One region of the Clostridium sp. CM027 genome, then DNA from elsewhere that is predicted to be linked to it. Evidence: predicted binding sites of a transcription regulator. Region 1 holds the regulator's gene; the other holds the start of a gene.
What was found. The regulator NrdR, encoded in region 1, represses ribonucleotide reductase genes. The targets are predictions, from matches to a motif close to CACNANATNTNGTG.

Region 1 (16,510 bases):
AACTTTAGAACTCATTATACCTCACCTCTTCTTCCAAGTTTTCTAATTATAAGTATAAATACAAAGGATATTATTAGTAATAATAATGCCATTGACCATAACGCATCATTCCAAGCTGTACCATAGATTGTATTTGCCATATCCATAGTAAGTATGCTTGTTAATGTAGATGTGGTTCCGAGTAACCCCTTAGGGAATGCTACTGAGTTTCCTATAACCATTTGCACTGCTAATGCTTCTCCAAATGCTCTTGAAACTCCGAGTACTATACCTGTTAATATTCCACTTTTAGATGCAGGAATAATCACCTTAATTATAGTTTGCCATCTAGTTGCTCCAAGTCCATAAGATGCCTCTATATAATCTTTGGGTATGGTTTTTATAGCATCAGACGCAATACTTGTGATTGTTGGCAAAATCATTACGCTTATAACTAATACTCCTGCGAGTAAACTAAAACCAATTCCTCCGAACCAAAGCTTAATAATAGGCACTAAAACACTTACACCTATCCAACCATAAACAACTGAAGGTATTCCCACAAATAACTCTATGGCAGGTTGAAGAACTTTTGTGCCAAGTTTTGGTGATACTACATTCATAAACACTGCTAAAGCTACCCCTATCGGTGCACTTACTAGCACTGCAAGGAAAGACACTGCTGAAGACCCAAGAATAAATATCAAAGTTCCAAATTGAGGAGATAAAGATTCTCCCCCCACCTCTGGATTCCACTCTCCAGAGAATATAAAATGAAATATTGAGTATCCGTGCTTTATAAAGGTATTTAATCCTTTAGTCGTTAGGAAAAATATGATTGAAAAAGTAAGAATAACTATAACAGCACCACAAAATGTTGCAAATCCACGTCCTAAATATTCATTCTTTAGTTTTAAAAATATTTTTTTCATAGCATTTTTTTTCATATCATTGTACCTCAAAAAAATTATTTTAACGATATTCCAGAAGGAAAGTCCCCCTACCTTCTATAATTGTGGACTTACTACCCTAACAAAAATGAAACTTCGGCGAGGTTATAAATCTCCTTCTGAAGTCGTTAATATTGTAGAACCGAAAGTGATAATTTAATGCAAAATAAGACCGGTTTTACCCAGCCTTTAGAGAATATTAATCTCTTTTAGCCTTCATATCTGCCATTGGAATATACCCTAATTTTGTTATCCCTGCCTTCATTTCATCACTTACCATATAATCCAAGTATGCTTTTGTTATTCCTGTAGGTTCACCTTTGGTATACATATGTTCATATGCCCAAATTTTATATTTATCTGTGCTTATGTTCTCTGCATTTGCAGAAACACCATTAATTTTCAGTACGGTTAAACCCTCTTTATTAGCCTCATCAGCGAAGTATGATAATGCTAAGTAACTTATTGCCCCATCTGTTTGTTTAACTGCTTGTTTAACAGCTCCGCTCGAATCTTGAGTTAAACCAGCGACTTCTTCCTTTTTATCCAGACCAAATTCTTTAAATGTTACTCTAGTTCCTGAAGATTTTGGTCTATTTATAACAGTGATTTTCATGTCAGCTCCGCCAACTTCTTTCCAGTTTTTTATCTTACCTGTAAATATATCTATTAATTGAGCCTTTGTTAAAGATTCAACTTTAGATTTTTGATTTGTTACTGCTGCAATTCCTATAACACATACCTTATTGTCTTTTAATTTAGTTGCGTCAATTCCTTCTTTATCTTTTGCATAAATATCTGAATTTCCTATTTCTACACTACCTTCTAATACTAATTTAAGTCCAGTACCACTACCGCCACCTTGAACATTTACAGTTGCTCCTGGGTTTTTATCTAAAAAACTCTTAGCACCTAATTCAGCTAAAGGCTGAAGTGATGTTGATCCTGCTGCTGTTATTGTACCTGATAACTCATTTTTTTTAGTCTCAGTTTTAGGTGCAGTTTTACTTGAACAACCCGTGGAAATTCCTGCTGTCATTGCAACTGCTAGTGCAGCGACCATTAATTTTAAGTTTTTTCTTTTCATTGATAATTCCCCCGTTCATTTATTTAGATTGTTTTATTAGCTACTCATTACACTTATAATATTATACCCCGAAAGTTAACTTTGTATTAAGGCAAAGTTAACTAAAGTTTAGCTAATGTTAATTAAACTTTACAATGATAAAAATAAAGCTATCACGTTAATAACGCGATAGCTTTATTTTTATTTAGCGTACGGAATTTCAACTATAAATTTACTGCCTGATCCTAGCTGACTTTCCACATATATTTTTCCATTTAATTTAAGTACTATATGCTTAACAATAGCAAGTCCTAATCCAGTGCCACCTTTTGATCTTAAACGAGCCTTATCCACTCTGTAAAATCTCTCAAATATACGTGGAATTTGTTCTTTGTCTATTCCAACCCCAGTGTCCTTAACCCATAGCATGCATCTATCATCCTTGCTCTCCATTCCAATGCAAACACTATCTCCAGTTTCTGAGTAGTTTATTGCATTATCTACTAAGTTAATTAACATTTGTTTAAACCTATCAGCGTCACCTATCACTTCTTTTACATTTCGCTGATCAACCTTTAACTTGATTCCTTTTAATTCTGCTATGTTTTTCATTAAGTTGTAGACATTTTCTACAATTTTATTAATATTAATTTTTTCATTTTTAACTTCCTTTTGTTGTTCTATATGTGAAAGTGTTAAAATATCTGTACTTAATCTAGTTAATCTTTCAGCTTCTTCATTGATTATATTTAAAAATTTTTCCTTTGTGTCAGCATCATCAACATATTTTAGAGTTTCTGCAAACCCTTTAATAGAGGTTAAAGGCGTTTTAAGCTCATGAGAAACATTAGCAACAAATTGTGTTCTCATATTTTCCAATTTTTTCACTTCTGTAATATCTTGAACAACTGCCACAGTGCCTATATGTTCGCTTCTGTTAATTATATCTGTAGTTTTTATTCTAAGTTCTCTTTCTTGTGGCCAAACTATCTTTATTTCCTTATAATCATTATCACTTTGGTGGAAGATATTTTCTAATTCAAAATCCCTTATATTATCCAGAAGATTCTGCCCTATAATATCTTTAGTGATTCCAAATGTTTTTTTAGCATATGGATTAATCATTATCACTTTATTTTTTCTATCTACAGCAATGACTCCACTATCCATACTTTGCAAAATAGCCTCAAGCCTGTTTTGCTTATCGGTAACTTCATTCAATGTAGACTCTAGTTTATCCGCCATCTCATTAAAATTCTTAGCTAGTTGTCCTATTTCACCATCTGATAATACTCTAGCTCTTCTATGAAATTCGCCCTTACTAATTCTTGAAGTAATAAAAATCAAGTCGGTAATTGGTTTTACTATAATATATGATAGTTTTAGAGAAAACCAAATTGACATTATTGCTGAAAAAATTATGGCTAAGATGTAAAGCTTAAAATATTTACTGCCTAATCCATTTACAATTTCAAGAGGCATAGAACTTCTAATAATAAACCCATCACCAAAAGTGGTTGCAAAATACATCATATTCCGATCAGTAGATTTACTATATCTCACTGTAAATCCACTGCCGCTTTTTCTTGCGTCTTTTATTTCTTGCCTATCATTATGATCATCCATAGTTTCCCCGCTTATATTTGAATCATAAATAACTTTACCATTTTTATCAACATAGGTAACTCTTAGCTGCGAACTTTCTAAGTTCTCCATAAAAAATTTCTGAGGGTCTCTTAAATTATTACTTTGCAATAATCTAATAATCATATTGTTATTAATTTGAAGCTTCCCTTTTAGATTTTGCTGATATTCATAATTAAAAATAGACGTGAATAATGCAGTTACTACCACAAATATAAAAATCACAGTGCTTAACAAATATATAAGTAATTTTTTTTTCATAATTACTCTCCAAAATTAAATCTATATCCTATGCCCCTAATAGTCTGGATATACATTGGATTTTTATCATCTTCTTCAATTTTTTGCCTTAAATGTCTTATGTGAACGTCAACAGTTCTTGTTTCTCCTAAGTATTCATAACCCCATATTTTATCTAATAAAAAGTCTCTAGTCATAACTCTTCCTTTATTCTTTATCAAAATTTCCAATAGTTCGAATTCCTTTAATGTCAAATCAATTTTGATTTCACCTTTAATAACCTCGTGCTTACCAAAATCAATAGTCAAATTTCCAACACTAAAAGACTTTTCAGCTACTTGCATATTGGTTCTTCTAAGCATGGCTTTGATTCTTGCTACTAGCTCCCTTACTGAGAATGGCTTTGTAATATAATCGTCTGCCCCTAACTCTAGCCCTATTATTTTATCTATTTCTTCTGCTTTTGCTGTTATCATTATTATTGACATATTTGACATAGATGAATCTTTTCTAATTTCCTTACAAACATCTAGGCCATCCATTCCAGGTAACATTAAATCTAGTAACATCAATTGCGGCAATTGTTCTTTAGCAAGTTTTATAGCATCTATACCATTATTAGCACACATAACTTTATAACCATTCTTCTCCAAATTAAATTTAATTAACTCTTGTATATGTTCCTCATCATCAACCACTAATATTTTTTCTTCAGCCATGTTAATCCCTCCATATTTCAGCGTTAGTTTATTGTTTTAAATAAACAATAATACATTTTCTTTTGTTTATTATTACTAGCCTTAATATTACTCTAAATATCCTCACTAGTAAACTGTTCTATTACTTACCTGATAGTTTCATATCATCAGCCTCTAATATATTTAGCTGCTACGTCATAATTTTCTCGTAGTTTTTCAAAAAAAAATTATAAAAAAAATGCCTAAGGGCATTTTCATTCCTTAGACATTAATTTCCTTATCTCTTCCATGAATGTATTAATATCTTTGAATTGCCTATAAACTGAAGCAAACCTCACATAAGATACCTCATCTACATTTTTTAATATGCTCATAATGATTTCTCCTATATAATCTGATTTCACTTCTGTAAGCATTTCATTGTTTAACTGTTTTTCTACTTCATCACAAATAGCTTCTATTTGTTTTCTTGACACCGGCCTCTTTTGGCATGCCTTCATAAGGCCATTTAATATTTTCGTTCTGTCAAAATATTCTCTATTAGAATCCTTCTTTATTACTAAAATAGGTACATCTTCCACTTTTTCATATGTAGTATATCTCTTAAAACAACTTAGGCACTCTCTTCTTCTTCTAGTTGCAATATTCTCATCTGTTGATCTAGAATCAACTACTTTACTTTCTTCACAGCTGCAATATGGACATTTCAATGGCCTTCACGTCCTTTTCATAGTATAGTTAGCAAATATACTAACATTATACACTTTTTCCTATTCGTTTTCTATATTTACATCACTACCATCTACAAGAATAACATCTACCCCAATTTTCTTTACTTTTTCCCAAGGTATCTCAACACTATTATTTTTATTGAACCAAGATGACTTTTGGGTTGGCATTAGGATTGAAATAATTCTATAGTCTTCACAATCAACTTTTAAATCTTTGATATATCCCATTTTTGAGCCTGAACTTATATCTATAATTTCCATCTGTCTTAAATTATTTATTGCAAACATTAAACTTTCCATTTTGTTCACCCCCAATAAGTTTTCATAAACCCTTTTTTTAAACCAGCTAGTCACTACTCTAGTCTATTTTTAGAGGCCTAGCACTTTATATTATTTATATTCATAAGTTATTAAAAATATTATTTATAATTAGAACATTTCTTTATTTGTTTCATTTTGCTTAATATTTAATCTTCAAATAATAACTTTTAAAATCGGTTTCTAAAATAAAATTATAAAAAGGGTCCTACTTGCGGCTCCTATACCATTTTATTTATTTCTTTTTGTAATCTTTTTATTATTCTTTTTTCAAGCCTTGAGATATAAGATTGTGATATTCCAAGTATATCAGCCACTTCTTTTTGTGTTTTTTCTATGGTTCCATTTAAGCCAAATCTTAATTGAACAATTTCTTTTTCTCTTGAATTTAAACGTTGCATAGCAAGCCAAAGCAATTGTTTATCTACATCTTCTTCAATAATATTATAAACCACATCGTTGTCCGTTCCAATAATGTCTGAGAGCAGCAATTCATTACCGTCCCAATCAACATTTAGAGGCTCATAAAGAGAAATTTCTGTTTTAATTTTACTATTTCGCCTAAGATACATTAAAATTTCATTCTCTATACATCTTGAAGCATATGTAGCTAGCTTAATGTTCTTTTCAGGATCAAAAGTATTAACTGCTTTTATAAGCCCTATGGTTCCTACAGAAATTAAATCTTCAACATTTAAGCCTGTATTCTCAAACTTCCTTGCTATATATACTACCAGTCTTAAATTTCTTTCAATTAAGGTAGCTCTCACCTGCTTATCACCTGTATCTAATTTAACTACTAACTCATACTCTTCATCCTTAGTTAAAGGAGGTGGCAATGCATCGTTCCCTCCTATATAAAACAAATTGTTTGAAAATATTTTGAATTTAGCAAATAACTTGTTTAACATCACTTTAAAATTGAACATAATTTCCTCCCCATCTATATTATTAGCACATAGCGATCATTTCCTATTAAATCATCTAACTGAGTATCCCTCTAGACATAAGAGCGTTATAGTCATTATCTTTGCTTAATTTATACTCACAAAATGCTATAATTACATCTCTTGTTTCAACATTCTTTTTATCAATATGAATATTAATATACTGTGGTTTAAACCCTATAAGCCTTCCATTAGTGCCATTCACTACATTATAAGGAATAAAGTAAGTGTTGTTTCTTTCTAACAAAATTTCGCTTAAAATATCCCGTTCAACAATTAATACTGGTAAGTTGGTAGCAGGTTCACGAAGCTCATTTCCAGTATCTAAAAATGCCTTAATAGTTTTTTTATAGCTTTTATTTATTATATCAACAGTGTATATAAGTGTTGATATTTTTTTTCTATCTCCAATAAAAATCATGATCCTGTATATCAATATATAAATTATCATTACTGAAAGCATTAATTTTTCGTAAGGAAAATTTATTATGATTATATCAAATGACATATTTTTACTATTGTTCATTTGTATAAATAAACACATTCCAGCTAAAAGTATTGAATATAATATAAATATTAAAGAAGCCTTAATATTGAATAAAATGTTTTTTTCTCTAAAAACAATTAAAATCATCGCGACTGGTACTAATATTTTAAAAGGCAAATATGTCAAGTATCTAAGCTTTGGATAGACTACTGTTAATACATATAAGCTGCCTATAAAACTTGAAAGACACATCCATATAAGATTTACTCTTTTTCTTAATGTTTGAACTGTAATATGCAATATGAATAGATTAACTATAAAATTCACTAATATAAGGACATCTATATATACTATCACTTGCTCTTCCTCCTTTAAAATTATTATATAACTTATGCAATCAAAATTTTGTCATTTTTTACAATATTTTTTTATTTTTATTCTTCTATAAATCACCATTTTTTCCCATATTGTGTTAGGAAATACAAAGTAAAAAAAAGGACCATTCCTTATTAATTCACCACGTTAACTAGCCCCTCTAAAACGACTTAAGTTAACTTAGTGAATTTGCATAGAGATTATGTCCTATTAGCAATTAAAATTGCCCTAAACGCAAATAAAGTGCCAAAAGGCACTTTACTATTTATTACTTGCTTTGTCTTCTTAAAAAAGCTGGAATTTCTAAATCAGAATCTCCATACTCTTTAGTATATGCAACTTCTTCAATAGGATTAACTGGTTCTTTTACTTTAGGCTTTGGGACAGTTTTATTTTGCACAACTTTGTCACTTTCAAAACCAGTTGCAATAACTGTTATTCTTATTTCATCTTTTAGGTCTTCATCTATAACTGCACCAAATATAATATTAGCGTCTGGGTCAGCTGCACCTTGTACAATTTCCGCAGCCTCATTTATTTCAAGTAAACCTAAGTCCATTCCACCAGTAATATTTAAAAGTACACCTGTAGCACCGACTATAGAAGTTTCTAGTAACGGGCTTGAAATAGCTTGTTTTGCTGCCTCTTGAGATCTATTATCACCAGAGGCTCTACCAACACCCATATGTGCAAGACCTTTAGCAAGCATAATTGTTCTCACATCTGCAAAATCTAAATTTACAAGACCGGGTATAGTAATCAAATCAGATATACCTTGTATACCTTGTCTTAAAACATCATCTGCCATTTTGAAAGAGTCCATCAATGTAGTTTTTTTATCTACCATTGTTAATAATCTTTCATTTGGAATTGTTACTAAAGTATCAACTACTTCTTTAAGCGTTTTTATTCCGATTTCAGCATTAATCATTCTTTTTCTGCCTTCAAAAGGGAATGGTTTTGTTACAACTCCTACAGTAAGTATTCCCATGGATTTAGCGATTTCTGCAACTACAGGTGCAGCTCCAGTACCTGTACCGCCTCCCATACCTGCAGTAATAAATACCATATCCGCTCCTTTTATTGCTTGAGAAATTTCTTCTTTACTTTCTTCTGCCGCTTTCATACCTATTTCTGGATTAGCGCCTGCTCCTAGCCCCTTAGTTAACTTATCACCAATTTGAATTTTTTGAACTGCATGAGAAAGAATTAAAGCTTGTTTATCGGTATTTATCGCTATAAACTCCACGTTTTTGAGTCCCTCTATAATCATTCTGTTTATAGCATTGTTTCCTCCGCCTCCACACCCAATTACTTTAATTTGAGCAAATTCTTGAACATCAACATCAAAATCTAGCACAACACTACCTCCTCTTTAGAAAAAATCTGCAAAAAAACCTTTTATTTTTGATGCAAATCCATTTTCTACTTTTATATTTTTGTTTTTTGACCATTTGTTATCATATGAATGTTCATCTGATTCTTCCAATGAACTATTACTAGTTTTAATATTATTAACAGCTTGAAGCACTATACCTACTGCTGTAACATATATAGGGCTAGCTGCTCCTACATACTCTGGTGAACCGATTCTCACTGACTTATCGAGTATAACTTTACTGAGTTCATTAGTGCCTCTTAATAAAGCTATACCTCCACCAACTATTACTACTCCAGAAGTTTCATTATAAAATCCACTATTTACTAGGTTTCTTTTAATCAAATGTAATAACTCATCTACTCTAGCATAAATTATATCAACTAATAAATTATTATCAATTTCCATTAAATTATCATAAGAATCTTTGACTCTAATTTTCTCAACGTTTTCTCCATTTTCTTTAATTAAGCTTCCATATTTAAGCTTTAATCTTTCACCTTCGCTAAAAGGAACTTTAAGACAAACCGAGATATCGTTGGTTATGTTATCTCCACCTAATTGAATAATAGAAGTATGTTTTAATTTTCCACTCTTGTAAATAGAAATATCAATAGTTTGTGCTCCAACATCAACTAGTGCTATTCCCATGTCCTTTTCTTCTTTTCGTAATACAGCCTCTGATATAGCTGATGGTTGAAGTACTATCCCATTAACTTTAATTCCAGCTCGCTTCACACTTTTTAATAAATTACTAACTACTGTGGATTGTGCCATGACTACTTGTCCTTCAACTTCTAGCCTTATACCACTCATTCCTCTAGGGTCTTTGATATTATCATATCCATCAACAATATATTGTTCGGGCTCAACACCTACTATTTCTTTATCGGGCGGAACTGAGATGAGTTTAGCTGCCTCAATTACCCTGTCCACGTCGCTCTGCTTTATTTCTCTGTCTTCAGAAGATATCGCAATCATACCTGTATTTCTTACTAGTTCACAAATTCCTCCAGGTAAAGATATATACCCTTCATTGATTTGTGTATCTGTCATACGCTCTAATTGTGTAATACATTTTTTTATAGCTTCCGCTGTACTATCAATATCTATTACAACTGATTTATTTAAACCACTACATACAACTGATGTAATGCCTATAATCTGAAGTTTTCCATTACTACTGATTTTACCAACTGATCCACATATTTTTGATGATCCTAAATCAATCCCTACTATTTGTTCATTCATTAAGTTTATCCCCCCTCATAAGAGAAACCTTAAGTGTATATATTCAACAAAAAGATAAATTTTCCTCTTAATTTAAATGATTTTTTTAAATATTTATTATAAATTTAAATATAATCAAAATTAATTTCATTTTATTGTATATTTGCAGATATATATAACCTTAATTTCAAATTAGTAAATACATTATATTATGATGTTAAAAAGCTAACTTGTCCTTCTAGACTAATTATAATAGCAAAATATAGAAAAAGCAATATCATATGGTTAAGTAAATCAACCAAATAGTATATAAATTGGTTAATTTTACATTAAATTAAAAATAAAGCTGAAAGCTATAATTTATCTATGCTTTTAGCTTGTTTTTTAATTATTTACTAAAGCGATAGCATTCTTACAATCATTTCATTGTCAACTGAGTAATTAATTGCTTCCTCTTTAGATATAACACCTTTTTTATATAACTCTGCAATTGACATATCCATAGTTTTCATACCATATTTCCCGCCAGTTTGAACACAAGATTGTAATTGATGTGTCTTGCCTTCGCGGATAAGATTTTGAATTGCTGGAGTTGATATCATTACCTCAAGCGCTGCTACTCTCCCTCTTCCACTTATCTTAGGTATTAATTGTTGAGAAACTATTCCCTGCATTACCGCTGATAATTGAACTTTAATTTGTTGCTGCTGATATGGAGGAAATACATCAACTATTCTATCTACTGTTTTTGCTGCACCTATAGTATGTAAAGTAGAGAAAACCAAATGTCCAGTTTCAGCTGCAGTAATAGCAATAGAAATCGTTTCAAGATCTCGCATTTCACCTACTAATATAACATCTGGATCCTCTCTAAGAATAGCCCTTAATGCATTTTTATAATTTTTACTGTCTTTTCCGATTTCTCTTTGATTAATAATGGATTTGTTATGTTTGTGTAAATATTCAATAGGGTCCTCGAGTGTTATAATATTACATGCTCTAGTAGAATTAATTTCATTAACCATAGCAGCGAGAGTTGTACTTTTACCACTACCTGTAGGCCCTGTCACTAAAACTAGCCCTCTTTGTTTTGTGGTAAGAACCCTAACAACCTCTGGAAGCTCAAGCTGTTTAATAGTAGGTATTTTTAATGCAACTACTCTAATAGCTATAGTATCGCTTCCCCTATGTTTATAAACATTAACCCTAAATCTTCCAAGTCCGTAAATAAAGTAAGACGTATCGATTTCTCCATTTTGACAATATTTTTCATAAGAATTTTCTAAAATTTCTCTTGAGTATTTTTCAGTGTCTGCTGGAGTTAATTTATCTTTTCCTGTTTGTATTAAATTACCATCGACTCTAATGATTGGCACTGAGTCCACTGTAAGGTGCAAATCTGATGCATTTTGTTCTGTTGTCTTTTTTAGTAATTCACTAAGAGGTATCATTATTGGTCCTCCTGTTCTTTTAATGAAGCTTCCAAATATATATGCCAAATTGAGTTCTAAATTTTAGAATCTTCTTGTCACTTAAAATTTTTGCTCCATTTTCATCACCTAACTGCAGAAATTTTATTTTCTCAGATAAATAATTTAAATACATTCTTTCCCGAAATATTTTGTATCTTTAATGAAAATCGTTAAGATGCTTTATTTGACTAACGGTGTACATTTTATAATTATACCATAGTTGTTACAATTTATTAGAACTATTCAACCTATTTTTACTAGTACTATTTAATTCCTTATTAAGCTTCTTTAATGCCCTCTTTTCAATTCTAGAAACATAGGACCTTGAAATCCCTAAGATCAATGCAATTTCTCTTTGAGTTCTAGGGTTACCATCAAGTAATCCATATCGCATTTGAATTATTGTTTTTTCTCTATCCATTAAAGCTACGTTTATCTTATTATAAAGCTTTTTAATTTGTATTTTACTTTCTACTATATCAATAATAGAATCTTCATCGCTGCTTAACACATCCATAAGTGATATCTCATTACCCTCTTTATCAATACCAATAGGGTCTTGCAGGTAAACCTCCCCTTTTGTTTTCTTATTATTGCGAATAAGCATAAGTATCTCGTTTTCTATGCACCTTGCAGCATAGGTGGCAAGCCTTGTTCCCTTACTTATATCAAAGGAATCAATGGCTTTAATAAGACCTACAGTTCCAATAGAAATCAGGTCATCTACATCCTTTCCTGGATAGGAATATTTTTTTACTATATGTGCAACTAGTCTTAGATTTCGTTCAACTAATACACCTTTAGCTAGTAACTCGCCGTCCTTTAACTTTTTTAAATAGGATTTCTCCTCTTCTTCACTTAATGGTTGAGGGAATGAACTACTTCCAGTTATATAAGCCGTCAAAAGTGTAACATTTCCAATCATATCTAATAAACAATTTATGAAAAACACAGATGTTCCTCCTAATAGAGCTTATAATATAATATGATTTATTTTACTAAAAGTGCCTGTACATGGAAATTTATTTTATTATTTTATAAATTTCTTTAGCTAATAACTTTCCTTCCGAAGTCTTTAATGCAGCCTCACAGGAGATGTTTTAATGGCGTTAACTACTTTTTTAAATATCGGAGCCGCTGTACCTCCACCTTCTTCATCTGCTACACCTTTTACATTACTCATCTCAATATTATTTACATATACAACCATGGAATAATTTTTCCCGTTTAAATTGAAAAAGCCAACAAACCATCCATCGGAACACTTCTGACTTTCTTTTTTCCCATTTACTAATTTATTTACATAGTATGTAGTAGTGCCCGTTTTCCCACCTATATCCATGCCTTTAATTGAAGCCTGGGTTCCTGTGCCTTTGTTTACTACATCCATCATATGAAGTTTCACAGCTTCTGCAGTTTCTCTTTTTAATATGGTCGTATTTTTAGGGGTAATTTCCCCTAGAATTTTATTATCGTCATTTACGTATGCATCTATTATGCTTGGCTGAACATACACTCCATTATTTATAATAGTATTAGGAATACTCATGGCTTCTAGCGGCGTTATTCTAACATTCTGACCAATAGCTGTTTGACTTGTATCACCATCCGTAGGGTGTAATAAATCCGCCATGTCAAACTTACCACTGGCCTCTTGATGAATATTTAATACTTTATGTAACATCCCTTGTTTCTCTGCATAATCATATATATTTTTAAAACCTATTTTCCAACCTAGTTGAGCAAATATGTTATTAGAAGATTTGGCTAGCGCCTCTGCAACTGTAAATGTTTCTCCCTTAAAAGGCTCTTCTAGAAATATTTTAGGACTTACTGTATATTTTTTATAGTTATCTATTTTGTTCGTGTCTAAACCAGCTTCATCCACAATAACTTTAAAAATCGATCCCGGCAAAGCTCCATTAGTACTTGGATATCCTAAGTTCGCATTATAAGCGTTATCATCCTTTTGTACCATCGCCCTTATCTTTCCATTATTGCTCTCCATTACTACAACACCAATTTGACTATACTTTTTGTAGATTCCCTCATGAATAACAGCACAGGCTTTATCTTGGATTTCTTTATCTAAGGTAAGTCTTACATTAACATTGTTTTTAGGATTAATAATTTTGCCCGCAGCTATTTCGCCATTTACCCCTTTAGCAAATCTAATTTTTGTATAATCATTATTTTTAGTTTTATTGTAAATTTCCATTTCCAAAGAATCAGTACCTTTGAATACATAATCACTAACGACTTTTTTAGATACAGGATCAACGTATTCTTTATTGTATTTCGGGTCTATCAATACATTTTCAATTTTCCAATTCCTATCCTTGATCACTTCATTAGCTACATAGGTATAAAATCCTTTTACTTTTTTAATATCTTTAAGTTTATTATAAGTCACTTCATCAATTTTATATCTTATTTTCTCTCCATTACCATTACCTTTTATTTTTTCTAAATCATAGCCTTTATCATAGTTTCTTAAAGTAATAGTTAATGCTTGCATGTCATATTTGCTAGTATATTCATTAAATCTCAAATAATCGACAGGATCAATAATCGCATAGTAACTCACAGCATAATTCAAAAGATCTCGCCCATTACAGTCAGTTAAACTATATAGCGACCCATATTGTTCATCTATTGTATATTGTGAATTAAACATAGTTTTCAAGGGTTCAGATTTAAAATACATGTAATTCATGATTCTCCAAATTAAAAAACAAAATAATACCGTAAACACACCCATTACCGTCCAAGTTCTTTTTTTAATTTCACTTCTTTGATTTGAGTAACCAAAGATATTATTTCTACTACTCATAAAAAAACACCTCACCTAGGCTAATTCTCGCCTAGATTGAGATGTTTTATACTTCAAATATGTTATTTTTTCTTTTGCTGTTTCTGCAGTATTTGGCTTATATTAGCTGTAATTATATCTATAGCTACCTTATTATGTCCGCCTTCAGGTATAATAATGTCAGCGTGTCTTTTGGTAGGTTCAATAAATTGTTCGTGCATTGGTTTAACAACATTTAAATATTGATTTATAACAGAATCTGTTGTTCTACCTCTCTCGGTAATATCTCTTGTAAGTCTTCGTATAAACCTAACATCTGCATCTGTGTCTACATATATTTTAATATCCAGCATGTCACGAAGAACCTTTTCCTGGAGTACAAGAATTCCTTCAAATATAATAATTTCCTTTGGCTGCACGGAAACTGTTTCTTCTATTCTATTATGCATTTCAAAATTATATATAGGCTTTTCAATAACCTTTCCTTCTAAAAGAAGGTTTAGGTGTCTCACTAATAGTGAAGTATCAAAAGCATCCGGATGATCATAATTTGTTTTTATTCTTTCTTCAAAAGAAAGATTACTCTGATCCTTATAATAAGAATCTTGTGCAATCATTGTAATACATGTCTCATCAAAATGTTTATAAATTTCTCTCGCTATAGTGCTTTTTCCTGAACCCGTTCCTCCGGTTATCCCTATTAAAACCGGGCGATACATTATTCTTTCTCCTTAGATTTGATAAGTATATCATTCTCATGTAGTTTTTCTTTAACATTTACAGTGAATAACATCTGGGCACTTGGTGCAGCAGCTATGCTTTCGCCCTTAGAATTTCTCATATCATTAAGCACAATTAAAACATTATCTCCTACAGGCCTTAATACTTCAACAGTATCACCCTGGAATACTTTATTCCTTTGTTCCACTAATGCAATATTATTTTCCGAATGGTATTCGCGTACAATTCCAACTATATCGTAATCTCTAATATATGAAGAGGATTCATGTATCTGTTTATTGGGATCTCCAAAGTAGAACCCAGTATAATATTGTCTGTGACTCGGTTTCAAGAGGTTATCCATCCATTTTTTTTGAAATTTATAATTTACTGAATCCTTCATATATGTATCCAAAGCTTCTCTATAGGATTTACATACAGAAGCAACATAATATGAGCTTTTCATTCTTCCTTCTATTTTAAATGACGTTATCCCTGATTCTACAAGTTCCGGTATATGTTCTATCATGCATAAGTCCTTTGAATTCATTATGTAAGTGCCTTTATCATCTTCTATTATAGGAAAGTACTCACCATCTCTTTTTTCTTCCGTTAAGAAATATTTATATCTACATGGCTGGGCGCATTGTCCACGATTTGCATCTCTTCCCGTCATATAATTTGACATAAGACATCTTCCCGAATATGCCATACACATAGATCCATGGACAAAAGCTTCAAGTTCACAACTATCCGGCAACTTTGCTCTAATTTCTTTAATTTCACCTAGAGACAATTCTCTTGCAAGAACAATTCTTTTGACCCCTTGCTTATGCCAAAAAATAGCTGATTTGTAGTTTACATTGTTAGATTGGGTACTCAAATGAATTTCTAAATTTGGTACAACTTCTCTAGCCGTCATAATAATTCCTGGGTCAGAAACAATAATAGCATCTGCACCTAGTTCATATATTTCTTTTAGATAACCTTCTAGGCCTTCTAAATCGTCATTATGAGGAAATACATTTAATGTAACATATACTCTTTTACCTTTGGAATGTGCAAAGTCTATACCTTCTTTTAATTGAACATTGCTAAAATTATCCGCAAAAGCTCTTAAATTCAATTTACTTCCGCCTAAATAAACTGCGTCTGCTCCAAAATTTATAGCTGCTTTTAATTTCTCCAAATTACCTGCCGGTGCTAATATTTCTGGTTTCATTAGTTTCATGCCTCCTTACTTCCCCCTGCAAACTTTCTTACTGTAACTGAGATACCATCACCCATTGGTATTACAGAAGTTACAAGGTTATCATTATTAGATACTAGTTCTAAATAGCTTTTCATACGTTTTATTATAGTGATTTTTCTACGTGTTGCGAGTTCTTTCGATGCAACCATTCCTCGAAAAAGTACATTATCAGCAATAAGAACTCCCTCTCTTTTTAAGAGTCTCAAGCAGT
Region 2 (16,510 bases), 1.2 Mb from region 1:
GAAAAACCACATTGTCGGCAGATCCAGAAAGAAAGCTTATCGGAGATGATGAACATGGTTGGTGTGATAAAGGAGTATTTAACTTTGAAGGTGGATGCTATGCCAAAACTATAAAATTAGATAAAAATAATGAAAGTGAAATTTACTCAGCATTAAAATTTGGTGCATTGCTTGAAAATGTCGTGCTTGATGATAATAATATGCCTAACTATGATGATGATAGCTTAACAGAGAATACCAGAGGCGCATATCCTATAGAATATATCGAAAATGCAGAACTAAGTGGAATTGGTGGACAACCAAGCACTATAATATTTTTAACAGCAGATGCTTTTGGAGTTCTTCCACCAATTTCAAAACTTTCAAAAGAAGCTGCAATGTATCATTTTATTTCGGGATATACAAGTAAGCTTGCGGGTACAGAGCGTGGGATTACAGAACCGAAAGCGACTTTTTCATCTTGCTTTGGAGAAGCTTTTATGCTAATGAACCCTTCAGTTTATGCAAAGCTTTTAGGTGAGAGAATAGACAAATATGACACTGAGGTGTTTTTGGTAAATACAGGTTGGATTGGCGGAGAATATGGGGTAGGTTCAAGAATGAAACTATCATATACGAAAGCTATGGTAAAAGCTGCTCTTGAAGGTAAGCTTAAGGATGTTGAGTATAAAGAACATCCAATATTTAAAGTAGATATACCGGTGGCGGTGCCAAATGTTCCAACAAAAATGTTGAATCCACAAAATACATGGGGAGATAAAGAAAATTATGTTTTAAAAGCTAAAGAATTAGCATTCAAATTTGCTGAGAACTTTAGCAAATTTAAAGGAGTTGCAGAAAACATAAAAAAAGCTGGACCTATATATAAATAATATAAAAACCCGACGGCTAGAAGCATTATAATCCGACGGGTTTTTATGTGATTTTTTGTGTAAATATGATATACTCATTAAATATATGAGTATCTATAGGTATTTTGAATAAGGAGGAATAATGAAAGAATGGTATTTTTTATAGGGTTTTAATTTCTGCTATTATAACAATAGGTATAGTTATTTAGAATCTTAAAGCTGGAACGGATTTAAGTTATTCATTTTTATTAATTGAATTCTCGAAATGAGAACTTATCAAAATTTAAAACAAAGTATGGACTAAATAAACTTATAGATAATAATGATAATAAATTTGAGAACTCAATAAAAATCATGCAATTTATTAATAGAAAAATAAACATATCTACATACAAATAGAATATAATAAATTATGCTTAGAAGGGAGCAGACATTAGATGAATTTAAACGTTATATTGGTGTTAAAAGCTATAATAATAGCTATAGTAGAAGGGGTAACAGAATTTGTTCCTATTTCCTCTACTGGACATATGATCATTGTAGGAGATATTATAAATTTTAAAGGGGCATTTGCAAATCAATTTGAGGTAGTCATTCAATTAGGAGCTATTCTTGCAATTATAGTTTTATATTGGAATAAAATATGGAAGTCAGTTGTGGAATTTTTTCAAGGGAAACCCTCAGGTATTAAGTTTTGGACTAATATTATAGTTGCATTTATACCAGCTGCAGTCTTTGGGTTTGTTCTAAATGATAAAATAGATAAATATCTTTTTAATTCAGGAACTGTAGCCGTGGGGTTAATAGTTGGCGGAGTTCTAATGATTATTATAGAAGGTAGATTTAGGCAAAAGTATACAACGGAAAGTATAGAGAAAATAAGTATTAAGCAATCATTTAAAATAGGTTTTTTTCAATGCTTAGCACTATGGCCAGGTATGTCAAGATCAGCATCGACGATAATGGGAGGTTGGATTTGTGGCGTTTCTACAGTTGCTGCAACTGAGTTTTCTTTCTTTTTAGCGATACCAACTATGGTTGGAGCTACAGCATTAACTTTATTTAAAAGCGGAATGAATTTTAGTAGTGGAGAAATTATAACTTTGGTTATTGGATTTGTAACAGCCTTTTTAGTTGCATTAATTGTGGTTGAAAAATTTGTTTCTTATTTAAAGAAAAAACCTATGAAGGTTTTCGCTATTTATAGAATAATTGTTGGTGTAGTTTTGCTATTATTAATTAAAATTGGTACTATTTCATTATAAATAATAATATTATGGCAATTAGATCATTACATGATTCGCTACATAGATTCGAAGAAGATTTAAATTAATGTTTTCTTGATTTAAATAAAAAAACTAGGTAACTAGTTTTTTTTATTTATGTTCGTGCCATCGCTTATAAGTATAATATTTTTATCTAAATCAGTTCTATAGACAATAGAATTTATCTTTTTCAATTTAGCTAAGGTTCCTTTATTTGGATGACCATAAGTGTTGTAAGTTCCACAACTTATTACAGCAATTTTTGGAGAAACTTTATTTAGAAATTCTTGTGAGGTTGATGACTTACTGCCATGATGAGCTACTTTAAGCACCTGAGATTTTAAATTGTAACCATTGTCTAGTAGTTCCTGCTCAGCTAGGGACTCTATATCACCTGTAAATAAATAAGTTGAATTTTTATAAGATACCTTTATTGTACAGGAGTAATTATTAGTATTTTCATAACTTGTTTTATTAGGTGATAGCATAACGCATGTTGTATTAGGGCCTAAATCTAAAGATATATTAGGGGCGGATACTTTTATTTTAAGATTTTTATTTCTTAGAGAATTGATCATATCAACAAATGACTGCGAGGAAGATATGACTTTAGGGGCATAGAATTCATCTATATCGAAGGTTTTAATTATTTTAGCCATACCGCCTATGTGGTCTTCGTGGGGATGAGTTGCAACTACATAGTCAAGTTTTTTAACATTATTTTTTTTTAGATATCTAATTAACTTTTGAGTTGAATCAACGGTGCCACTGTCAATTAGTAAGTTTTTATTATTTACTTGAACAAGTATACAATCACCTTGTCCTACATCAATAAAATGAGTAACCATATTATTTTCTAAATTTAAGTTAGTTTTTATAGTAGATTTATGACATATAGTTACACAGACAGATATAAAAACTAAGACGGTACAAAGTAAAATATATTTTAACCAGGTTTTCTTTGGCATATGATTAATCTCCTATGAAATATTTGAAGCATATAAATGATTTTATCCAATTATATAAAAAAATATCAATATCCAAGGACAAATTTGAAATAAGTCTTATAAACTAGTATAATTATAGTTGTAATTCAATCGTAAAATGAAAGGAACAGTGATATGAGAACTATATATTTTTATTTGTGTTTTATTATCAATTTGATCGGTAAAAGCTTTGAGAAGATAAAATTTAATAGCATAAAAAAACATAAAACTAGAGAAGAGGCAGATGTGTATATATTCAAAGTAGCTACGAAGTGGTCTAATTTTGTGCTTAGGGTTGCAGGATTAAATTTAACAGTCGTAGGAAAAGAAAATATACCAAATGAGCCTTGTGTTTTTGTGGGAAATCACCAAAGTAATTTTGATACACCAGTAATATTATCTAATATGAATAGACTTACTGGTGCAGTTGCTAAAAAAGAAATGAAAAAAATACCAATAATGAGCTATTGGATGAGGCAAATACATTGTGTATTTATGGATAGGGAAAATCCAAGAGAAGCTTTGAAGGCAATTTCGGAAGGTGTTCAAAATTTAAAGAATGGATATTCTATGATTATTTTTCCAGAGGGTACGAGAAGTAGAAGTAACAGCTTAGGTGAGTTTAAAAAAGGTAGTATGAGGCTAGCAATAAAGGCTGGGGTACCTATTGTTCCTATAACATTTTATGATACTTATAAAGCGATGGAAGGTAATAATGGGAAAATTAAAAAGACAAATGCTAAGCTTATAATAGATAAACCTATATATATTGAGGGTATGTCAAAGGAAGAAAAAGTAAAAATTTCAGAGGTAGTACAAAATATAATCCAAAATAATTTAAATAAGGAACGTTAGGAAAAATAGATTTATATGGTTACTTGTTATTTATTTAAATGCCCTAAAGCTGAAGTAATATAAAAGAAGCTGAATTTGAAACTTCAGCTTCTTTTATATTGTATAGAAATATTTATTTGAAAATTATTTAACCTCAGTTCTATCGCTGTCGCTAGCTCTGTCTCTTCCTAAGAAAGATAAAGAGTATAGACCGCATAAACCTACTAGAGCGAAAATAATTCTCGTAAATGCTGTTCCAGTGCCAAATAAGCTTGATACTAGGTCAAATTTGAAAAATCCAATTAGTCCCCAATTTATAGCGCCTATGATAACTAATACTAGTGCAGTACCATCTAATGCTTTCATTGTAAACATCTCCTCTTTCATAAGTCTTAGTATTATTGTTTACAATTTTTAAAAAATTATTACTATATTAAAAAAAAAATATTTAATTTCCCCATGTATTTAATAGTGGATTATTAATAATATGTTAAATAATTAAGTACAGTTCTTATTAAATACTGCTCACAGATATTTTGGTATAAACTTTTTTTAAATACAAATATAAATAGATAAATTAATGCATAAGCTATTGATATATATTAAAATATGTTTGATAATGTATAGTATACATTTATTTATAGAAAGATAGTGTTAACATTATCTATAAAAAAGGGAGGGATAAAATATGAATATCTTAATACAAATACTTAGCGTTGTTGCATTTGCAATTATTGTTCTTGTAATATATAATGTTTTAAAAGCTTATGTACTAGATAAGTTAAATATTAACAAGTGGATAGTACTTTTATTAGCTATTGCAATATATGTGGTTCCTGTGCTCATATGGCCTAATATTATAAATCATGCAACTTACTATGTAATGACAGGAATATCTGCTATTATGATTTTATGGTTTACGGATTTATCAGGTTTTTTAAAAAATTCGAATATTTTTAAAAAAAATTCAACAAGCATAGGTTCTGCAAATATTAATGCTAAAAAAGATAAGAAGGACGATGTAGTAATTAGGTCCAAGGCTAAACCTAATAGGAATAAAAATAATAAAAAATAATAAAAAGGAGTACAAATTTCCATGGGGAATTTGTACTCCTTTTGAATGTGTCTATATATATAATATTTAATACTTTTTAACTGTCACAAAATAATTGTGAGATTTTGGTTTGTTGAAGCTAACTACATCCAGTAGTAGTTCCACATTCAAGGCAAACTTTACAAGTACCGTTTCTAACAAGCCTAGTACTTGAGCAATGAGAGCAGGTTTCAGAGTATAATCTTTCCCCTTGGATAGTGTCTGTGCTTATGTTAGTAGGGGCGAGGACATTCTCAGCGTCTGCTAGGCCAGTTGAAATTTCAGTCTCACCAGGCATTAGTGGATTTTTAGGTATATTAGCGTTGTCGTAATTTTCAGGTTTGATTTGACATCTACTATAATCTCCTAGTTCTATATCAATAATCTTACTAATTAAATCAGATATAGAAGAAACAGATTTAATATAAGGATGCTTTTGTACAAAACCATAAGGTTCAAATTTTTGTCCGCGAAGCATTTTAGAAATGGCTTGCGCAGGTACATGATGCTGAAGCATTACTGAAATTGCCTTTGAAAGAGAATTCAATAATCCAGTAATTATAGTACCTTCCCTATCTGTAGTTATATATATTTCAGAAATTTCTCCGTTTGAGCGCCTATTTATCGTAGTATAGACTTTTACATCATCAATTTGAGCAGGATGAGTAGTTCCATAACGTATTCCAATTGGCTTTTCTCTTGTGGAGTGGTTTGAAGTTTCTTGTAATGACTTTGCTTTCTTTAAAAGAGCCTCGTATGATAAATCCTCAAGTAACAGTTCTTTGTCAACAGATAAAGTAGTGTTTAAAGGTTGACTTGCTTTTGAACCATCTCTATATAAGGAGATACCTTTCACGCCTAGCTTCCAAGAATTTAATATCACTTCTTTAAAGTCTTCTATGGTAGCATTTTTAGGTAGATTTACAGTCTTTGATATAGAACCTGATATCATTGGGGTTATTGCCGCCATCATGAGAACATGTCCCATAAATGAAATATATCTTTTTCCGCTACCGCATTTGTTTGCTGTATCGAATATAGGCAAATGTTCTACCTTTAAATGTGGAGCACCCTCAATTTTTCCATCAATGATTTTTTCATATTCAAAGCCGTTTTCATCAACCTTTTCTTTTCTTAGAATATAATCAAGAATATCATTTGTTTCACTTTCGGAATATCCAAGGTTATCCAATGAGTCTTTAATTACAGGATTTACGATGGTCATAAATCCACCACCAGATAATTTTTTATAAATAAAATGGCTGAAATATGGTTCAACTGAGGTTGCACCACAATCCATTGCAAAAGAAATAGTGCCAGTAGGAGCTAGAACTGTAACTTGAGCATTTCTAAACCCATATTTTTCACCACTGCTTAGTACTTTTGACCAACAGTTTTTTAAGGTTTCACTTATATTGCTTAGGGAATCATTACCTAAAATATCATGGTTAACTTTTATAGGATCATAATTCAAATGTTCATAGTTACTATTTAGAGCTCCAGCAGCTCTTGCATGATTCCTTATAACTATTTGCATATGTTTTTTGTTGATTTCATATTTTTCAAAAGGAGCTAGTTCTTTTGAAAGTAGGGATGATACATAATAAGCCTGTGCAGTCATTATTCCACTTAGCGCTGCAGCTATATTTCTAGCATCTTCTGAGTCATAGGCATAGCCCATTACCATAAATAAAGAAGCTAAATTTGAAAGCCCAAGACCTGTGGTTCTAAATAAATAACTTTTCCTTGCTATATCTTCAGTTGGAAACTGGCCCCAATGAATGGAGGATTCAAGGACTAATTGAGTAAGTCCTATTAGATGGACATATCCATCAACATCAAATTTATTAGTCAAAGCATCATAAAATTTATAAATATTAATAGAAGCTAAATTACAAGAGGTATCATCTAAAAAAGCATATTCTCCACAAGGATTAGTCGAATTAATTCTATTATGTTTAGCATTAACTACTCCATCTTCTCCACCGGGGCAAGTATGCCATGCATTAAAGGTGTCATCAAATTGAGGCGCTGGATCAGCACATTGCCAAGCAGCGGTATTAAAGGTATCCCATAGCGTCTTAACACTTATGTCTGCATCAACTGTGGAATCGCATCTCCCTTTAAGAGTAATAGTCTGATTAGGATTTTTCGATAAGGTATCAACTTTCATCATAAATTCATCTGAGAATCTTATGGAGTTGTTTCCATTTTGGCCAGATACAGTCTCATAAGCCTCTCCTTCAAAGCTACCATCATAACCCATTTTAGTAAGAGCGCGTACTTTATCTTCTTCTTTAGCTTTCCAAGTCATAAACTCCATTATTTCAGGGTGATTGATATCAAGGCATAGCATCTTAGCAGCACGCCTTGTAGTTCCACCAGATTTTATAGCTCCAGCATTTCTGTCAAGTCCTCTTAAAAAACTCATAAGACCTGATGAAACTCCACCACTAGATAAGCTTTCACCTATACCTCTTATGGATGAGAAGTTAGTTCCGGTGCCAGAGCCACCTTTAAATAATTTAGTCTCTGTTACATACTGCTCAGAGATTGAATGATTGCCAAGTAGTTTATCTTGGATTGATAGAATGAAACAAGCTGAAGCTTGAGTCCTTGTATAAGCATCTTCGCTTTTAACTATCATTTTTTCTTTTTCATCGTAATAAAAATTATCTAATGATTCGCCTTTTATACCATAGGATAGGTTAAGGCCCGTATTAAACCATTGAGGAGAATTTGGTGCAAACATTTGATTTAAAAATGCATATATTAATTCATCATAAATAATGCTTTTTTCCTCTTGAGATTTAATAATAGTCTCATCAGTCAAGGATTCACACCAAAAATTAACAAGTCTATGAGCTACCATTTTCATACTATCCTCATAACCTTGCTTATTATTAACACCAGATTTTCTGAAATATTTTGAAGCAATAATATCGCAAGAATTTTGAGAGTAATGCTCTGGAAATTCTAAAGCCTTCATATCTAAAAGCACTTTATTTGTTTTATGGTCTTTTAAAAAAACATTTACCTTTTTCCATTTGAACAAATCAAAAACAGTAATAGTTTTATCTTTTTCTAATTCCTTTGTATAAAATCGTTTGATTAAATTTTTTATCTCCGCCATAATTAATACTAGCTTAAAAAGCTAGTATATTCACCTCCTATTAGTTGCATGATAATTAAGATTAAGTCTAAATTATGTAAAACATACTTCTGTATGGTTGATATTACTACACTAAAAGATTTTCTTGATTATTTAGTTTAATTATTATGTGTTATATTAGTATAACACCATATGTAGTAAGTAGAAAAAGAATTATAACTACAGATGGTATTATATAATAGAATCAAATAAAAATCAACATTAAATATTAACCAAAAATATGACGAATAAACGGCAAATTTATATAATATAGTAGTATAATAAATACATATTTATTATTATGTAAAATAATAAATCTAAAAGTTTATTATTATGTAAAATAATAAACCTAAAAGTTTATTATTATGTAAAATAATAGACTTAAAAGTTTATTATATGTAGAAATAAACTTACGTATTTATTATTTTGGAAGAGGTGATGATGAAATTATGATACATCAATTTGATGGAAAAATACCTAATGTACATAAACATTCTTATATTGCTTGCAGTGCAGATGTTATAGGAAATGTGTCTATAGGAGAGTACAGTAGTATTTGGTTTGGAGCTGTATTAAGAGGCGATATGAATTCCATGTCTATAGGTTCTTATACAAATATTCAAGACAATTGTACAGTACATAATGATGATGAATTTCCGGTTAATATTGGAGAGTATGTAACTATAGGACATAATGCCATAATACATGGTTGTAAAATTTCAAGTTATGCTTTAATTGGAATGGGAAGTACTATACTAAATGGAGCAGAAATAGGGGAGTATACTATAATCGGCGCTGGTAGCTTAGTTACTCAAGGAAAGAAAATACCCTCAGGGGTTCTTTGTATGGGAGTGCCGGCAAAGGTCATTCGCGAACTAACTACAGAGGAAAAGGAAGGATTAAAAAAATCAGCTCAGCATTATGTAGAGCTTTCAATGAAATATAATACAAAACAAATAAATGACCATACCTTAATTTAGATTGTTATAGAGCGCGAAAAATGATAATATTAAATGGAATAGAAAAGGTGACAGATGAGCAGAAATATAAATACATGTTTATAGAAAATATTTAGTACAATATGTTGATAAATTTAACAAATATATAGATTGGTCAAAAGTTTAAAAAAGGTAGGAGATAATAAATGATAAAAATAGGAGAATTTAATAATTTAAAAGTAGTTAGGCGAGCAGAATTTGGGTACTATTTGGGCGCAGAGACTGAAAACACTAGTGATGATATATTATTGCCAATGAAAAGCACTTTAGGTAGAGCACTTAATATTGATGATGAAGTTGAAGCCTTCGTATATAGGGACTCAAGTGATAGGTTAATTTCAACTTTAAAAAAACCTCTTGCAAAGGTTGGTGATTTAGCCTACCTTAAAGTAATTGACATGACTGCAATAGGAAGTTTTGTAGAAATTGGTTTAGAAAGAGACGTATTAGTTCCTTTTAAGGAGGAAAATTACAAATTAGAAACAGGCAAAAAATATCTTTTTTATATATATTTAGATAAGACTGGAAGAATAGCGGCCACTACTTTTATTGATAAATATTTATACGATACAGATTCATATGATATTGATGAGGAAGTGGAAGGAACAGTATACGGAATCCAGACTAATGGTACAGTAATGATAGCTATTGATGATATTTATAGGGCGGTTATTCTAAGAAATGAGAATTATATGAGTGTAATACCAGGAGATAGATTAAGTGTACGAGTGAAAAAATATTATGAAGATGGCAAAATGGACGTAACAGCAAGAAAACCAAGACTAGAAGAAAGAGATGTAGTTGAGGAACAAATAATAGAATACTTAGATAAAAGTGATGGCTTTATGCCATACAATGATAAAAGTTCTCCAGATGATATAAAGAAAGTTTTTAAAACAAGCAAAAATGCATTTAAAAGGGCATTAGGAGGACTTATGAAAAATGGGCTAATCCATCAAGATGAAGAAGGTACTAGATTAAAGTAATTAGATATATTTATAATAGTAAAAGGCTGATGAGTTAACTCATCGGCCTTTTACTATTTATATTTTAGATGAACTACGTTTAAATATCTTTACAATTTCATTAAAAAGTAATGGCATTAAGGCTAAAATAGTAACGATACCCCAATCTGCTAAACTTAAAGCATGAACACTAAAAGCATTTGCTAGAGGTGGAATAGTTATTATCAAATCTTGTAGCAGTATACCTAAAACTATAGCTGCAATTAAATATTTGTTTGAAAATAAACCTATTTGGAATATGGATTTTTTATTATTTCTCATATTTAAAGAATGAACAAGCTGAGAAACACTAAGTACTACAAATGCCATAGTTTGTGCATGTTTTAAAGCATCTTGTGAAATGTTTTGAGGGAATAGTGGGAATAAGTTAGTTATGCCACTATAATATTTTGCACCTATTATAAAGGCTGCTAAAGTTACTAAACCTATTAACAATCCGTTAAGAAGTAAACTTAATGTTGAACCTTTAAATAAACCATCTTTTTGGTTGCGTGGTTTATACTTCATTACGTCGGGGTCGCCAGGATCTACACCTAAAGCTAAAGCTGGAAGCGTATCTGTAATTAAGTTAACCCATAATATATGGATAGGTCTAAGTGGCGATGCCCAACCTAAAAGTATTGCAAGAAATAAAGCAATAATTTCTCCAACATTACAGGAAATAAGAAATACTACAGTTTTCTTGATATTCGTGAAGATATTTCTTCCTTCCTTTATAGCGGAAACGATAGTTGAAAAGTTATCGTCTATTAATATCATATCAGCAGCACCTTTAGCTACATCAGTACCTGTTATACCCATGGCTACACCTATATCTGCCATTTTCAGGGATGGCGCGTCATTTACTCCATCACCAGTCATTGATACAATATTTCCTTTGGATTTAAGAGCATTTATAATTTTTACTTTATGCTCTGGAGACACTCTTGCGAATACCCTTATATTATCAATTTTACTATTTAGTTCTTCATCTGAAAGTTTATCAAGCTCAGAGCCAGACATAACTGCTAGGGGATCTTTAGTAATATTAAGGTCTTTCGCTATAGCAAAAGCTGTGTTTTGGTGATCGCCGGTTATCATTACAGTTTTTATTCCGGAATTCGTGCACACAGAAATAGAATCCTTAACTTCCAGTCTAGGTGGATCTATCATACCTACCAGGCCAATAAGTATTAAATCACTTTCTAAAGAATCAATATCCACATGAGATGTTGGAAGAATTTTATAAGCTGCGCCTAGAACTCTTAAAGCATCATCAGACATTTTATTAGACACATCTAATATTTCTTTTTTTATGACTGGAGTAATTTCTATTATATTGCCTTTAATACAGGCTTTAGTACATAGTTTTAAGAGATTATCAATAGCCCCTTTTGTCATTACATAATATTCATTATCATATTTATTTACAGTAGTCATTAATTTTCTATCTGATTCAAAAGGAATCTCAGCGATTCTTTTATGGATTTTTTCTAAATGGTCTTTAAATATATTGTAAGTTACCCCAGCTACTAGTAAAGCAATTTCAGTTGGGTCACCTGTTTTTGAACCCTCAGAGTACGTAGCATCATTACATAAAATAAGATTCTCAAGTAAGAGCTTATGCTCATTGTCATTAATGTTTAAATTGGTTATATTACCTAAGAGGCCATCTGTATAGAATTTTGTTACAGTCATTTTATTTTGAGTTAATGTTCCTGTCTTGTCTGAACATATAATATTTACTGAACCTAAAGTTTCAACTGCGGGTAATTTACGTACAATTGCATTCTTCTTTATCATTTTTTGAACGCCCATAGCAAGTACTATAGTGACTATTGCAGGAAGACCCTCAGGTATCGCAGCTACTGCTAAACTAATAGATGTAAGTAACATTTCAAAAATATCTCTTTTTTGAAGAACGCCTACTATAAACATAAGAGCACATATAAACAACGCACCTATTCCTAGGTATTTTCCAAGTTCAGCCAGTTTTTTTTGAAAGGGGGTCTGGTCGTCTACTTTTTCATCTAGCATTTTAGCAATTTTACCTAGCTGAGTATTCATTCCAGTAGATACGGCAATGCCTATACCTCTACCATAAGTTGCGAGTGTTGACATGAAGAGCATATTCTTTTGATCGCCGAGTGGAATATCATCACCAGTTAAGACCAGGGATGCATCTTTATCTACTGGCACAGATTCTCCTGTAAGTGTAGATTCTTCAATTTTTAAATTTGCAGTTTCAATAAGCCGTAAATCGCAAGGCACGTATCTTCCAGCGTCAATAATAATAATATCACCGGGTACAACTTCGTTAGATGGAATTTCTTTTAACTGCCCATCGCGTCTAACTACAGCCTTAGGTGTAGATAATTTTTTTAGTGCATCAAGAGCTTTTTCAGCTTTTGACTCTTGAATAATTCCGACTGTAGCATTAATAACAATTACAATAGCAATTATAACTGCATCACTTGTTTCACCAAGGAGGGCAGAAATTACAGCAGCTGCAATTAAAATATAAATTAAAATATCATTTAATTGGGAAAAAAACATAGATATTAAAGTTTTAGGCTTTTTACTTTCTAACTCATTTAGTCCGAATTTTTCTCTTTTTAGGGCTGTTTCTTTTTGAGAAAGTCCTGTTAGTGGATTGGAGCCTAATTCTTTTAGAACTTCCTCTATAGTTTTGTTAAAAAACATAAATACCACCTCGTGTATAGTATTTGTTGTTACCGTTTAATTTATTAAAAATAAAATACAATACCTAATATTCCTGAAATTATTATTACTAAAATTGGATGGAGTTTATTAGTTAATAATATTCCTAAAATTATAATTCCAATTATTATACTTTTAATATCTTTATATGATTCCCTTCCCATGGATAAGAATACAGAGATTATAAGGCCAATTAGTGCAGGCCTCATACCGGATAGTGCGGCCTTCATTATATAGGATTCCTTAAATTTTAAAATATAGTGATTAGCTATGGAAACTAAGATAAAAGAAAATGAAACTACGCCTAGGGTTGCAGAAATAGCACCGAGTACTCCAGAAACTTTATAACCTACAAAGGTAGCTGAATTTATTGCTATAGGTCCCGGAGTCATTTGTGATATACCAATAATATCAACAAACTCTTTAAAGGTAATCCAATTATTAGTGGATACAATTTCTCTTTCGATAAGTGGAAGCATAGCATAGCCTCCACCAAAGCTAAAGGCACCTATTTTAAAGAACGATAGGTAAATTTTAATTAAAATAGACATTTACTTCACCTTCTTTCCAAGAAATATAATCCCGTATAAACCAGATAAAAGTATAACTATAACAGGGTGTACATTAAAAAATAATATACTTACCATAGAAATTAAGATTATAATAAGATTTACATAGCTTTTCTTTAAAGATTTGGATAAGCTTACTACAGCTATGAGTATAAGAACTGGTACTGCAGCCGAAATGCCTTTGAAAACTAAATCAACATAATAATAATCTCTAAATTGCATAAAGAAAACTGCAATGCATAATATTATGAAAAATGAAGGTAAAATCACACCTAGAAGCCCGATGATAGCGCCAAGTAGGCCGTTAATTCTATAACCAATAAATATACTACTATTAACTGCTAAAGCTCCAGGAAAAGTTTGGGAAACAACAATTATATCCATGAAATCTTCTTTTGAAAGCCATTGTTTTTTACTTACAACTTCAGTCTCAATGAGTGGTATCATTGCATAACCTCCACCAAAGGTAAAAGCTCCAATTTTAAAGAAAGTCCAAAACATATTAAGTAATCTTTTCGTTTTTCTCACCTCAAATAGTTTAAATTTTTGATTATATCAATAGAAATGCCCTTAAAAGTATGAACCTATACTTTTAATCTATAATAGTTACCATATAAGTATACTATTATAAAAAAAATAGGCAAATATATAAACACTATTGATGAAATTTCAGGATTAATTGTAGATATTTATAAATGAAAAAGTACACATATTTTGTAAAGGTTGTTATATAAACTTCACAAAATATATGCACTTTTTTCAGAAATCTAAAGGAAAGAATTAAAACTAGCATCTGACGGCATTCTAAGATCTCCTCTTGGGGATACACTTATAGTTCCTACTTTTGGACCGTCTGGCAGAGCTGAACGTTTAAATTGTTGGGTAAAGAATCTTTTTATAAATTTATCTAACCATTTGCGTATATCTTTTTCGCAGTAATCAGCTTTGAAGGCTTCCTTAGCTAAAAATAATATTTTACTTGGCGAAGTACCTTGCTTCATAAAATAATAAAGGAAAAAGTCGTGTAATTCATATGGTCCTACTATGTCTTCAGTTTTTTGAGTTATTTGACCGTTCTTATCTTTGGGTAGAAGTTCAGGACTTATAGGAGTGTTAAGGATATCTAAAAGAATGTCTGTTACTTCCTTTGAAGCTTCTTTATCTGCTACATATTTAACTAAATATCTCACCAAAGTCTTAGGGATTGAGCAGTTTACGGAATACATAGACATATGATCACCATTATATGTGCACCAACCTAAGGCGAGTTCTGATAAATCTCCAGTACCTATTAAGAGTCCACCTTCCTTATTTGCAACATCCATAAGAATTTGAGTTCTTTCTCTCGCTTGAACATTTTCATAAGTTATATCATGTTTTTCCACTGGATGATCTATGTCTTTAAAATGCATCAGACATGCATCTACTATATTAATTTCTCTGAGTTCTGTTCCTAAATTTTTACATAGGTTTATTGCATTCATATAAGTCCTATCTGTAGTTCCAAAACCAGGCATAGTTATAGTAATAATATTTTTTCTGGGTATTTTTAACAGGTCGAAGGTTTTAACTATAACGAGTAATGCTAAAGTTGAATCAAGCCCACCAGAAATCCCAATAATAGCCTTGTTAAGACCAGTATAAGAGAATCTTTTAGCAAGGGCTGAGGATTGAATATTAAATATTTCCTTGCAACGTATTTCACGTTTATATAAATTAGAAGGAACGAAAGGATGCTTATCAATATTTCTATCAAAAACGCCAAAACCTGCACTCCCAAATTCAAAAGGAATTTCACATGCTTCAAAAGGGCATATAGAAATGCTATTTCTAAAACTGGTATTTTTTAATCTTTCACTGTTTAATTTATCTATATCAATAATTGAAGTAACAACTTCATTTTCTCTTTGAAATCTATTATTTTCTTTTAATACTAAACCATTTTCGCTAATTAAAAGATGGCCACTGAAAAGTAAATCTGTAGAGGATTCAAAAACACCAGAGGATGCATATAAATAAGAACACATACATCTTGCGCTCTGGGATGAAACTAAGGATTTTCTATAATCAGCTTTGCTAACTAATTCATTTGATGCAGATAGATTAGCAATTATATTTGCACCTTGAAGAGCTAAATAGCTGCTTGGAGGAATAGTTACCCAAAGGTCTTCACAAATTTCAAAACCAAATTTAATATTGCCACTGGTAAATAATAAATTTGTCCCAAAAGGGATGCCTTTTGCAAAAGAAAGGTTTACGGTTTTGCTTATGAGGCCAAGACCTTCAGTAAACCATCTTTTTTCATAAAACTCAGAGTAATTTGGAATATAGCTTTTTGGTACTATTCCTAAAAGTTTACCATTAAATATTATATAAGCACAATTATATAGAGAATTGTTATAGTATAAAGGAGACCCTACAGCAATTAGGATATCTTTATTTTTAGAAAACTCACATAGAGATTTAATTGCATTTTCAGATTTTTCAATTAGCTGATGTTGTAAAAATAAATCCGCACATGTGTAAGCTGTTATGCAAAGTTCTGGGAAAACTATGAATTTTGATTTCTCATCATAAGCCTGATTAATGCAGTTTCTTATGTTGATTAAGTTAAATTCTATATCTGCTACATTTACAATTGGACAAGCAACAGAAACCTTTATAAAAGAAGTTTCCAAACTAATTCACGACCTTTCTTTAGTTTTTCAAATATAGTATATGTAAAATTGACTTTAAATAATAAATATTTACTGAAATTATATCATATTAGCTAGATTAGTAGGGTCGGTTAATGATTATTTTACCATTATTTTTTATTGCCTTTTTAATAGTTGTTAACTGTCCCTTGCTATTGTGACAATTTTAATTGTGAAGAGAATGAGAGCAGACATGAGAAAGAAGAAGTCTAAAACAATAAGAAGATGTATAATGCACTAATATTAAACTTTATTAAGTTTAATATATAAAACATAAAATATATAATTATTGTAGTAACATAATAAAATTGTATTATAAAATGCACAGAAGATGTATAATTA

Region 2: a site for NrdR is predicted at 8,328-8,341, ahead of KTC92_RS08765 (vitamin B12-dependent ribonucleotide reductase). Genes of this name have one in related genera too.

What each region holds. Positions count from the first base shown of each region.
Region 1 covers NZ_CP077725.1:590,166-606,675, reverse strand. Annotated here, with positions in the region: gene pstA (phosphate ABC transporter permease PstA) at 1-15, opposite strand, end outside; gene pstC (phosphate ABC transporter permease subunit PstC) at 15-926, opposite strand; gene KTC92_RS02965 (phosphate ABC transporter substrate-binding protein) at 1,129-2,016, opposite strand; gene pnpS (two-component system histidine kinase PnpS) at 2,197-3,900, opposite strand; gene KTC92_RS02955 (response regulator) at 3,903-4,598, opposite strand; gene nrdR (transcriptional regulator NrdR) at 4,832-5,287, opposite strand; gene KTC92_RS02945 (YlmC/YmxH family sporulation protein) at 5,348-5,608, opposite strand; gene sigE (RNA polymerase sporulation sigma factor SigE) at 5,848-6,555, opposite strand; gene spoIIGA (sigma-E processing peptidase SpoIIGA) at 6,611-7,417, opposite strand; gene ftsZ (cell division protein FtsZ) at 7,704-8,795, opposite strand; gene ftsA (cell division protein FtsA) at 8,811-10,064, opposite strand; gene KTC92_RS02920 (type IV pilus twitching motility protein PilT) at 10,439-11,494, opposite strand; gene sigK (RNA polymerase sporulation sigma factor SigK) at 11,739-12,467, opposite strand; gene KTC92_RS02910 (penicillin-binding transpeptidase domain-containing protein) at 12,591-14,348, opposite strand; gene udk (uridine kinase) at 14,411-15,046, opposite strand; gene KTC92_RS02900 (U32 family peptidase) at 15,046-16,278, opposite strand; gene KTC92_RS02895 (O-methyltransferase) at 16,275-16,510, opposite strand, start outside.
Region 2 covers NZ_CP077725.1:1,829,156-1,845,665, reverse strand. Annotated here, with positions in the region: gene pckA (phosphoenolpyruvate carboxykinase (ATP)) at 1-872, shown strand, start outside; gene KTC92_RS08790 (undecaprenyl-diphosphate phosphatase) at 1,289-2,116, shown strand; gene KTC92_RS08785 (ComEC/Rec2 family competence protein) at 2,218-3,084, opposite strand; gene KTC92_RS08780 (1-acyl-sn-glycerol-3-phosphate acyltransferase) at 3,238-3,957, shown strand; gene KTC92_RS08775 (DUF378 domain-containing protein) at 4,081-4,302, opposite strand; gene KTC92_RS08770 (hypothetical protein) at 4,625-5,011, shown strand; gene KTC92_RS08765 (vitamin B12-dependent ribonucleotide reductase) at 5,130-8,162, opposite strand; gene KTC92_RS08760 (gamma carbonic anhydrase family protein) at 8,630-9,160, shown strand; gene KTC92_RS08755 (S1 RNA-binding domain-containing protein) at 9,325-10,164, shown strand; gene KTC92_RS08750 (cation-translocating P-type ATPase) at 10,222-12,885, opposite strand; gene KTC92_RS08745 (chromate transporter) at 12,930-13,454, opposite strand; gene KTC92_RS08740 (chromate transporter) at 13,455-13,973, opposite strand; gene KTC92_RS08735 (NAD(+) synthase) at 14,240-16,150, opposite strand.